DNA from 2 places in the Roseovarius sp. THAF27 genome. Region 1 is predicted to be linked to the other one. Evidence: riboswitches for the same ligand, from Rfam matches in the RefSeq annotation. Region 1 holds a riboswitch; the other holds the start of a gene.
The links. A riboswitch is a leader RNA that binds a small molecule or an ion and turns the genes downstream of it on or off. The one in region 1 is predicted to bind cobalamin.
Positions count from the first base shown of each region.

Region 1 (4,969 bases):
CATCATTGCGTTCACACGTCCACCGACACCTTGCCGATGGGGTGCGAACAGCAGGCGAGAATATAACCCTCGGCGATATCGTCCTCCGAGATGCCACCGTTATGCACCATGTGCACCTCGCCCGCGCTTTTGCGGACCTTGCAGGTGCCGCACACGCCGAAGGTGCAGCCCGACGGGATGTTCAGCCCGTTGGCCCGCGCCGCCGACAGGATGGTGTCTGTCTCCGAGACATTCGCGCTGACGCCGGAGAGGGCGAACTCGACCTCGGCCTGTGCGGCCTGGTCGGGGACGACATCGTCGATCTCGGGGATCTCGGCCTCGGTCGCCGCCGGTGCGTGGAAGCTTTCCTGGTGGTAATGCGCCATGTCGAAGCCGAGACCTTGAAGCGCCTCGCGCACCGCCTGCATGAAGGGCTCGGGGCCGCAGCAGAAGACTTCGCGTTCGAGGTAATCCTGCGCCATCAGCCCCAGCATCAACTGGTTGAACGTGCCGCGATAGCCGGTCCAGGGCGCATAGCGGTCAGGGGTTTCGACCACCCAGTGCAGGTCGATGCCCGGCACGCGGCTGGACATGTGTTCCAGCCGTTCGCGAAAGATGATCTCGCCGGGGCGCCGGGCGCAGTTGATGAAGACAATGTCGGGTTCGGTTCCCAGGTCGAACATCCATGTCGTCATCGACATCATCGGCGTGATGCCGGAGCCGGCCGAGATGAACAGGTATTTCTCGGCGGGGTGATCGAGATGGGTGAAGAGGCCCGAAGGCCCCAAGGCTCTGATCCGAACGCCGGGCACGAGGTTGTCGAGCATCCAGCGCGTGCCCACGCTGTCGGCCTGCGCCTTGACCGTGACCGAGACCGACCGCGGCCGCGACGGCGAGGACGATATCGTGTAGGTCCGGTGCACGGTGCCGCCCGGCGCGGGGATTTCCAGCGTCAGGAACTGGCCCGGGCGATAGTCGAACAGTGCCCCCGACGGCGCGCGAAAGGTAAAGGTCGCGGTGTTCGGTCGCTCGGGAATGACCGAGACGCATTCCAGCATCTCGTCATCCGACCAGATCGCACGGGCGGGAACGTGGGACAGATCGTTCATCGGATCACTCCGCCGCCATCGCGACAGGGTCCAGCCGCTGGCGCATCGTGTTGCAGTACCACTCGACGAAGCCGATCACGCCCGTTTCGTGGATCGGGGAATAGGGGCCGGGTTCGTAGGCCGGGGACAGGATGCCAAGCTGGTTGTCCTCGACCACGCGGCGGTCCTCGTCATTGGTGGCGACCCAGACCTCGGACAGGCGCGTGACGTCGTAATCCACGCCCTCGACCGCGTCTTTGTGCACCAGCCACTTGGTGGTGACCTCGGTCGTCATCGGCGTCAGGGGCGTGACGCGGAAGACGATGGAGTGATCCGGCAGGAAATGGTTCCAGGTCGTGGGGTAATGGTATTTCAGCAGCGTGCCCGCCGTGTCATCGCTGACCCGGCCCAGCCATTTCGACACGGCGGGCTTGAGGTCCATGGTAAAGCTCTTGGCGCCGGGCAGCAGCGGCATCCGCGCGAGGCGGTATTGCATGTCGTCCGACATGCGGAACTGCGACGGGACGCCCTGTGCCTCCAGCCGGTCGAAATGCGCCTGAAGATGGGGCGGGGTGACGCCTTCCTCGATGCCGGTGACGTTGGGGTCGTCGGTGAAGGAGCGGCAGAGGCCCGGATGGTTGCCGCCGCAGTGATAGCACTCGCGGTTGTTCTCCCACACCAGTTTCCAGTTGCCGTGCTCGACGATCGAGGTCTCGAAGGCGACCTTGGCATTCGTCAGGTCATGCACCTGCAGGTAGGGCTGCGCCAGTTCGGCGAAGGCGTCGAAATCGGGCGCATCGTCGGCCAGGCAGATATAGACCAGCCCGCTGAGGATACGGCAATGCACCGGCTTCAGCCCGTGCTTGGTGGGGTCGAAGTCAGGCCCCATTTCCCGCGCCCACAGCAGCCGCCCGTCCAGTTCGTAGGTCCATTGGTGATAGGGGCAGACCAGCTTGGGCGCGTTGCCCTTGGCCACCTTGCACAGAACCGAGCCGCGGTGGCGGCAGGAATTGTGGAAGGCGCGGATCTCGCCATCGGCGCCGCGCACGATGACGACGCCATAGTCGCCGACGCGGTGGGTCACGAAGCTGCCCGGCTTGGGCAGTTCGCAGGCCGGCACGGCAAAGAGCCAGTCGCGGTAGAAGATGTTTTCCATGTCCGCGCGGAACACGTCCGCATCGGTATAGAATGCCTGCTCCAGCGCATGGCCCGGCCGACGCCGCGCCAGCAATTCGCTGATCGGTTGGGTGTTCATCCTTGGCCTCCTGCCGCGCCCCGCGGCAAATTCGGGCAGGAGGTCGGCACGCGCGGTCCACAGGTGCGGCAAGCGAGGAGCCGGACCCGAAGCAGCGCCCGCACCGCCTCCCGCGGTTTGACGTCATTGCAAGGCTGGTTTCCGGACTCCGGTGCGGCCCTTGTGCGGGACCTCGTGGCGCGAAACCTTCCCGGGGCTCCTCTTCCCCAGTGGTCGTGACCGCGCCCGTTGCAACACCGTTACCGTTGCGGGGGCAGTGCCGGGATTTCACCGGCTTCCCAATTCTCCGCCCGCAGGCGGCACCTTGCAACTTCCCCGATTATCACAGGCCGGGCGGCGCAATATGAGAATTGCGACACTCGCTGAAGTGAATCAGACATCCTGCACGATGGGACAAAAATCGCTGCAGCAAGGTAAACTATATATTGACAGTTTCGTGTGCCAGTACCCAATATGGTGTTGCTTTGGTGCCCGCGACTCGACATTGTGGGTGAAAAGGGAAGCCGGTGCGACACCGGCGCTGCCCCCGCAACTGTAAGCGGCAAGCCAAGGTCCGGAACCACTGGTGAGGCAACACCGGGAAGGCGGACCAAGGCGCAAGAGCCGCGAGCCAGGAGACCTGCCAAGGCGCAGTGAACGACGACCGCGGGCGGAGGGCCCGGGCGCGTGTCAGGGGCCCTGGTGGCCTGCTGTTCCCGTGTCCTGTCCCGCCATTCGCAAACCAAAACAAGGGACAGAGCACCATGAGCATCACCGTCTATTCCAAACCTGCCTGCGTGCAGTGCACCGCAACGACCCGAGCGCTGGACGCCCGTGGCCTCGCCTATGACATCGTCGACCTGACCGAGGACACCGCCGCGATGGAGCACGTGCAGGACCTGGGCTACCGGCAGGTGCCTGTCGTCGTCGCCGGAGACGATCACTGGGCCGGGTTCCGTCCCGACATGATCGGCCGGCTCTGCTGAGCGCATGGCGGGGCTGGTCTATTTCTCGAGCGGGTCCGGCAACACGCGGCGCTTCGTCGAAAAGCTGGACCTGCCGGCACGGCGGCTGCCGCGTGTCGCGAGCGATCCTGTCCCGCAGATCACCGCGCCTTTCGTTCTGATCTGCCCGACCTATGCCGATGGGCATGGCAAGGGCGCAGTCCCAAAGCAGGTGATCCGCCTGCTGAATGATCCCGCCGCCCGCGCCCTGCTGCGCGGGGTCATCGCCAGCGGCAATCGCAATTTCGGCAAGACCTTCGCCATGGCCGGCGACGTGATCGCCGCCAAATGCAGCGTGCCCGTGCTCTATCGGTTCGAACTGGCCGGCACCGACACCGACATCGCCCGCGTGCGCGCCGGGCTCGACATATTCTGGAGAGAGACATGCTTGACGCCAGCCTGACCGCCGACCTCGACTATCACGCGCTGAACGCGATGCTGAACCTTTACGACGATCAGGGCCGCATCCAGTTCGAGGCCGACCGGATGGCGGCGCGGCAGTTCTTTTTGCAGCACGTCAACCAGAACACAGTGTTCTTCCACTCGCTGGACGAAAAGCTGGGCTACCTTGTCGACGAAGGCTATTACGAGCCCGAGGTGCTGGACCAGTACTCGAAGAACTTCCAGCGCCGGATCTGGGACGCGGCCTATGGAAAGAAGTTCCGCTTCCCCAGCTTTCTGGGGGCGTTCAAGTATTACACCTCCTACACGCTGAAAACCTGGGACGGGCAGCGTTACCTGGAACGGTACGAGGACCGCGTCGTGATGAACGCGCTGGCGCTGGCGCGCGGCGACGAGACGCTGGCGCTGCAACTGATGACCGAGATCATCGAGGGCCGGTTCCAGCCCGCCACGCCCACCTTCCTGAATGCCGGCAAGAAGGCGCGGGGCGAGTTCGTGTCGTGTTTCCTGCTGCGGCTGGAAGACAACATGGAAAGCATCGGGCGGGGCATCAATTCCGCATTGCAACTGTCCAAACGCGGTGGCGGCGTCGCCCTGATGCTGACCAACATCCGAGAGCACGGCGCCCCGATCAAGGGGATCGAGAACCAGTCCTCCGGCGTTATCCCGGTGATGAAGCTGCTGGAAGACAGCTTCTCCTACGCCAACCAGCTCGGGGCGCGGCAGGGGGCCGGGGCGGTCTATCTCAATGCGCATCACCCCGATATCCTGCGCTTCCTCGATACCAAGCGCGAGAATGCGGACGAAAAGATCCGCATCAAGACGCTGTCGCTTGGCGTGGTGATCCCCGATATCACCTTCGAACTGGCCAAGAAGAACGAGGACATGTACCTGTTTTCCCCGCATGACGTGGAAAAGGTCTATGGCTGCGCGTTTTCGGACATCTCCGTGACCGAGAAATATCACGAGATGGTCGACGACCCGCGCATCCGCAAGAAGAAGATCAACGCCCGCGCGTTCTTTCAAACCATCGCCGAGATCCAGTTCGAAAGCGGGTATCCCTACATCATGTTCGAGGACACGGCGAACCGCGCCAACCCGATCGCGGGGCGCATCGCCATGTCGAACCTCTGCTCGGAAATCCTGCAGGTGAACGAGGCATCAGAATTCAACGACGACCTCAGCTATGCCCATATGGGCGCTGATATTTCCTGCAACCTCGGCTCGATGAACATTGCCCGCGCAATGGACGGCGGCGACCT
Region 1 is NZ_CP045393.1:1,025,744-1,030,712, forward strand. It holds gene FIU89_RS05190 (hybrid-cluster NAD(P)-dependent oxidoreductase) at 12-1,088, opposite strand; gene FIU89_RS05195 (aromatic ring-hydroxylating dioxygenase subunit alpha) at 1,093-2,322, opposite strand; cobalamin riboswitch at 2,437-2,644, opposite strand; cobalamin riboswitch at 2,771-2,964, shown strand; gene nrdH (glutaredoxin-like protein NrdH) at 3,066-3,287, shown strand; gene nrdI (class Ib ribonucleoside-diphosphate reductase assembly flavoprotein NrdI) at 3,292-3,708, shown strand; gene nrdE (class 1b ribonucleoside-diphosphate reductase subunit alpha) at 3,690-4,969, shown strand, end outside.

Region 2 (4,969 bases), 1.8 Mb from region 1:
TCTGCAGGATGCGGTCGCGCACGTCTTCCAGCGAGGAGGCGGGATCGAACACCACGACCGGGATATCCAGCCGGCGCAGCATCGCCACGGTGGCGCGGGTCGAGTAGGCACCTGCGATCACGAGATCGGGCTGCATGAGGAATATTTCCTCGGCCAGACCGTGATTGATGACGTGCTCTTTTGCCTGCTCTGCCATGGCCGAGGAGCGGGGGTCCGCCGCGATATAGGTCACCGAATGCAGCTGACCGGGGGCGGCCAGCATCATCGCCAACTGGTCGGTGCAAAGGTTCATGGAAACGACGCGGTGCGGCGCCTCGGCCGCAACGGGGCTGGCGCCGCACAGCAAAGCTGCGAGGGCCGGTCCGGCAAGGGCCGTGGAGAGACGCCGCACCGTCATCTCAGAAAGTGGCTGTCAGGCCGAAGAACGCCGTGCGGCCGGGGGTCTCGTAGCCGAGAACCTCCTGGTACTTTTCATCCGTCAGGTTCTCGATACGGCCATAGATTTCGACGCTATCTGTCAGCTGGTGCCGCAGTCCGACGTTGACAAGCGTATAGTCCGGCAGGGTCACGGGCACCGATATGAAGCTGGGCGGGAAGAACAGATCGACATTGTTCGCCACGTGCTGCACGTCCATGGTGAACCGCGTGCGGTCATCGGGGAAGTCGTAGCCAAGCTGCAACAGCACCTCGTGTTCCGGGCGGCGTACCTCGGTGCTGCCGTTGGGGTTCTCGGCATCCAGCCACGTGTAATTCAGCCCAAGGTCCAGCCGCGCGTTCACCTGCCAGGTCGCACCGATTTCCACGCCTCTGCGGTCGCTTTTTCCGGCCTGGTTGAAGGGTGTCAGGCTGCCGGTGCCAGGATCGACGGTGGACGAGATCTCGTTGGTCAGCTCGTCATCGAAATAGGTGACGTCAATCAGGCCGCGCCCGCCTAGGAATTGTTGTTCCACACCGAAATCCCAGCCTTCGCTCTGCTCGGGTTCCAGGTTCGGGTTGCCAATGAAGTTGTTGGAAAAACCGAATTGTTCGAACATGGTCGGGTTCTGGACGCCTGTGCCGTAAGAGGCGTGAAGTCGCGTGGTCTGACTGGGCAGCATGTACGACACACCGACAGCGTAGGTCGTAAAATCCTCGAACTCGTCGTTGAAATCATGCCGGACGCTGGCCTGCACATCAAGACTGTCGGTCAGGTTGCCCTGGTATTCCGCCACGAGGGCGGTCTGCTCGCGCGTCTGTTTGATCAGCTGGCTGGGTGCGAAGACGAAGGCGGGGTTGTTGTTGACGAACGTCTCCCGCTCCCACTCGGCGCCGAGGGTCAGGATGTGGCGGGCGGTATCGACCGCGCCGCCATCCAGCGCGACGCTGCCCTTGTAGCTGATTTTCTGGCGTGTCTCTGTGGTGTCGCCCGACTGTGCGCCGGTGCCGTTGAAACGATCGGTCTGGATGTCTGCAAAAGACAGATCCAGGCGGTTTCTGAAACGACCGCCGAACGTGTCGAGCTGGGCGTAGATGGAGCCGAAGGTCTCGGCCGTATCGGACCCGGAAAAGTCATCAACGAGGATCTGTCCGGCAGGTGTAAGCGCGGTGTAGATCTGGCCGTCGGAGTCCGAGTCGCTTTTCACGTGCCGTAGCGTGCCGCCGAAGGTCAGGTTTTCGGTCGCGTAATAATGGACGTTGAGGTTGTAGGTCTCGTTGAGATCACCGTCATCCTCGCCATTCAGGCCCGACACGTCATAGCCGCCGGTCTCCCGGCGCGTCGCGGAAAAGCTCAGAGCAAGTTTTTCGGTGCGCTGCCGCAAGGCCAGGCTGACTTGCGTCGTCTCGTCGGTGCCGATCTCGAACCCGGCTTGCCCGCTGAAGCCCGGCTCGGTCGCGCGCTTGGTGGTGATCGAGATCACACCGCCGATGGCGTTCGAGCCGTAAAGTGAGGTTTGCGGCCCGCGCAGGACCTCGATGCGCTCGATGTCGGCGCTGAGAAGACCGCTGAAATCGTACTCGCCCTGGCTGGGCGAGGCCACTTCCACGCCGTCGATGATGACCAGCGTGTGGTTGCCTTCGTGGCCGCGCATCCGGACCTGGGTCAGGCCGCCGGCGGGGCCGGTCCGCGAGACGGAAACACCGGGCAGCGAGCGGATGATGTCGACCGCATATCGTGACCCGCGATCCTCGATATCCTCTTCGGTCAGGACAGTACCGGCACGGCCGTAGGCGCTGCCTTCAATCGGGGTCAGACCGCCGGACACGAAGATCGTTCCGAGGTCATATGGCGTGTCCTGCGCAATGGCGGGCTGGGTGAAAAGGGCGGTGGATGCCGCAAGCGCGGCTTTGAATGAGCGTGACATGGCGTGTCCCTCCGGATCTCGCGTGACGCGATGGCTTTTGTTTGTGCCTTTGGAGGGGTGACTCCGCAGACGGTGATATCGTCACCGCTACGGAAAGTCCGTTGTCGAAACGCGCCCCGCGTTCGGACAGGGTGATCACCTCGGCAGGTCTCCTGACTTGCGGGTCAATGCTTGGCCGGGTCTTCCCATCATGCGCCGCATGACAGTGACATGGTCCGGCTTCGCTCTCCGCCTACAGTTGCGGGGGCAGTTGCGGATTGGACGCCAGACGCGTCGCACCGCATTCCCTATTATCCCGCCGGAAAACCGCCGGGAACCGAAGTGAGTCGATGGTTAATGGATGAAATGGTCTGAGAAAAGATAAAAATCGAAGGCTGGAAGGTTTCATCCGCAGCCGGGTGGTACACTGAAGCCCGGGCCCATTCACGTTTCACATGGCAAAGCCGTCGATCCCGAGCTTCTCATTCGGGTGGCGGACCGCTCAGCCTGATCGAAGAACCGGCACGGTCGTTTCCGCGTCGTCCGACACCGCCATGCTATGGACCATTGTCCGAAACCAAATGGCTCAGATCTAGAGAGGCTCCGGTCATGCCCACTGTGGTAACGTCGTGATCGGCGAAATCGGAATGTTCGTCGCGGGTGCTGGTGCCCCCCTGTCTCACCGTGGAGGCGGCCATACGGGCGGGTTCGTAGGAAACACCCTGACGGATTTGATTGAGCCGCGGTCTTGTCCATGACGCTTGGTCTAGATTAGGAAGGATTGAATGTGGACTTGCCCTGGAAAAGTGGAGAGCACCAACTGAGGAACCAGGAGGTGTTCTATGGGAAACGGAAACAGACCGACGCCGGAGTTCCGGCGTGAAGCGGTGCGGCTGGCGCTGACCAGCGGCCGGACGCGACGGGAGATCGCGGAAGATCTGGGGATCGGGCTTTCGACACTGACGCGATGGCTCAGTCGCGAGCGGGACGCTGGTGGGCCGGTCGAGGCATCGGTCGATCTGCACGCGGAGCTGAAGCGGTTGCGACGCGAGAACGCGGTTCTGAAGCAGGAGCGCGACATCTTAAAAAAGGCCGCAACCTTCTTCGCGAAAGACGCAAGTCGATGAGCTTCGCTTTCATAGAGGCGGAGAAGGCCAGCTTCCCGATCCGGCGAATGTGTCATGTTCTCGGTGTCAGCCAGAGCGGGTTCTTCGCTTGGCGGGACCGCCCTGCCTGTCATCGCCAGCAGCAGGACATGATCCATCTTGCCCACATTCGAACGGCCTTTGAGCTGTCGAACGGGACCTACGGCAGTCCCCGCATGCACCGCGACCTCGTCGATGAGGGGCTCAAGATAGGGCGGCACCGCACGGCACGACTGATGCACGAGAACCAGTTGATCGCGCGGCAAAAGCGGCGCTTTAAACGGACGACGGACAGTGAACATGCCTGGCCTGTGGCGCCCAACCTCGTGGCACAAGATTTCGCGGCGGACTGTCCGGACAGGAAGTGGGGGGCGGACATCTCCTACATCTGGACGGCAGAGGGCTGGCTTTACCTTGCCATTGTCTTGGACCTCTTCTCGCGCCGCGTCGTCGGTTGGGCCACGAGTGATCGTCTGAAGCGTGACCTCGCCATCGCAGCCCTGCGCCATGCTCTGGCCGCTCGCAACCCTGAGCCAGGACTGGTTCACCATTCCGACCGCGGATCGCAATACTGCTCGGTGGACTATCAGGCGCGGCTCCGCAAACGTGGCATCTTGATCTCGATGAGCGGGCGCGGGAACTGCTATGACAACTCAATGGTGGAAACGTTCTTCAAAACCATCAAGTCGGAGCTGATCTGGCCGGTCGCCTGGAAATCCCGCCAACAGGCCGAAAACGCCATCGCCAGATACATCGACGGGTTCTACAATCCCGTCAGACGCCATTCATCGCTCGGCTTCCAAAGCCCGATAGCATTCGAGCGAAAGGCCCGCGAAGTGAGCTAAACGCTCTCCACCAAAACCGGGCAAGTCCACGCGCGCATACAGTTCTTCCGCAAGTTCGAAGCTTCAGAGCTAAAGATGAGCCCTTATCAAATTGGTCTTGTTTACCGCGTTATAGGCAGGGACGGAAAATTGGTTTCAGTAGTTCCAATTGGGCGTGGGAAATCAGAAATCGTCGATGCAAAAGAACAGACATTGGACGCAAGTCAGTTGATCCCTTTTGATGAAGCTCGTTTCTTTTGACACGCTTGCTCTGCATACGTTGGTCAGTTTAAGAGAAGCCGCCATTTGAAGTGAGTTCTTCAACGGCAGCTTTGTCCCGCTGAGCGGCCATCTGTGCAAAGCGCAGTGAACGACTGCTTCTTGAACTTTTTCATCGTCCGCTGTTGCGGTCATCATCGATGGGTCCTTTCGGGCCCCTCTCTGCACGCGGGTAATTCGCACCCCATGCCGTAGCTGTTTGTGATTTTTGGCAAGGGTTGAGATTTGGGTTGGTGTTGTTGTTCGAATAACGTCATTTGATGGCTGATAAGCTTATTACCATCAGCACTGCAAATGTTGTTCAAGCATCCGTTTCCCTTTGAGCTCGAAAAGGACACGAAACTGTCCACGAGTGATGCATTCGTGCATAACTATTAGATTTTAATAACTAAAATTTTCT
Region 2 is NZ_CP045393.1:3,444,148-3,449,116, reverse strand. It holds gene FIU89_RS17095 (ABC transporter substrate-binding protein) at 1-397, opposite strand, end outside; gene FIU89_RS17090 (TonB-dependent siderophore receptor) at 399-2,342, opposite strand; cobalamin riboswitch at 2,467-2,678, opposite strand; one part of gene FIU89_RS17085 (IS3 family transposase) at 3,164-3,437, shown strand; one part of gene FIU89_RS17085 (IS3 family transposase) at 3,437-4,311, shown strand; gene FIU89_RS22350 (hypothetical protein) at 4,387-4,551, shown strand.
Region 2: another riboswitch for cobalamin. It lies ahead of FIU89_RS17090 (TonB-dependent siderophore receptor); the one in region 1 lies ahead of FIU89_RS05195 (aromatic ring-hydroxylating dioxygenase subunit alpha).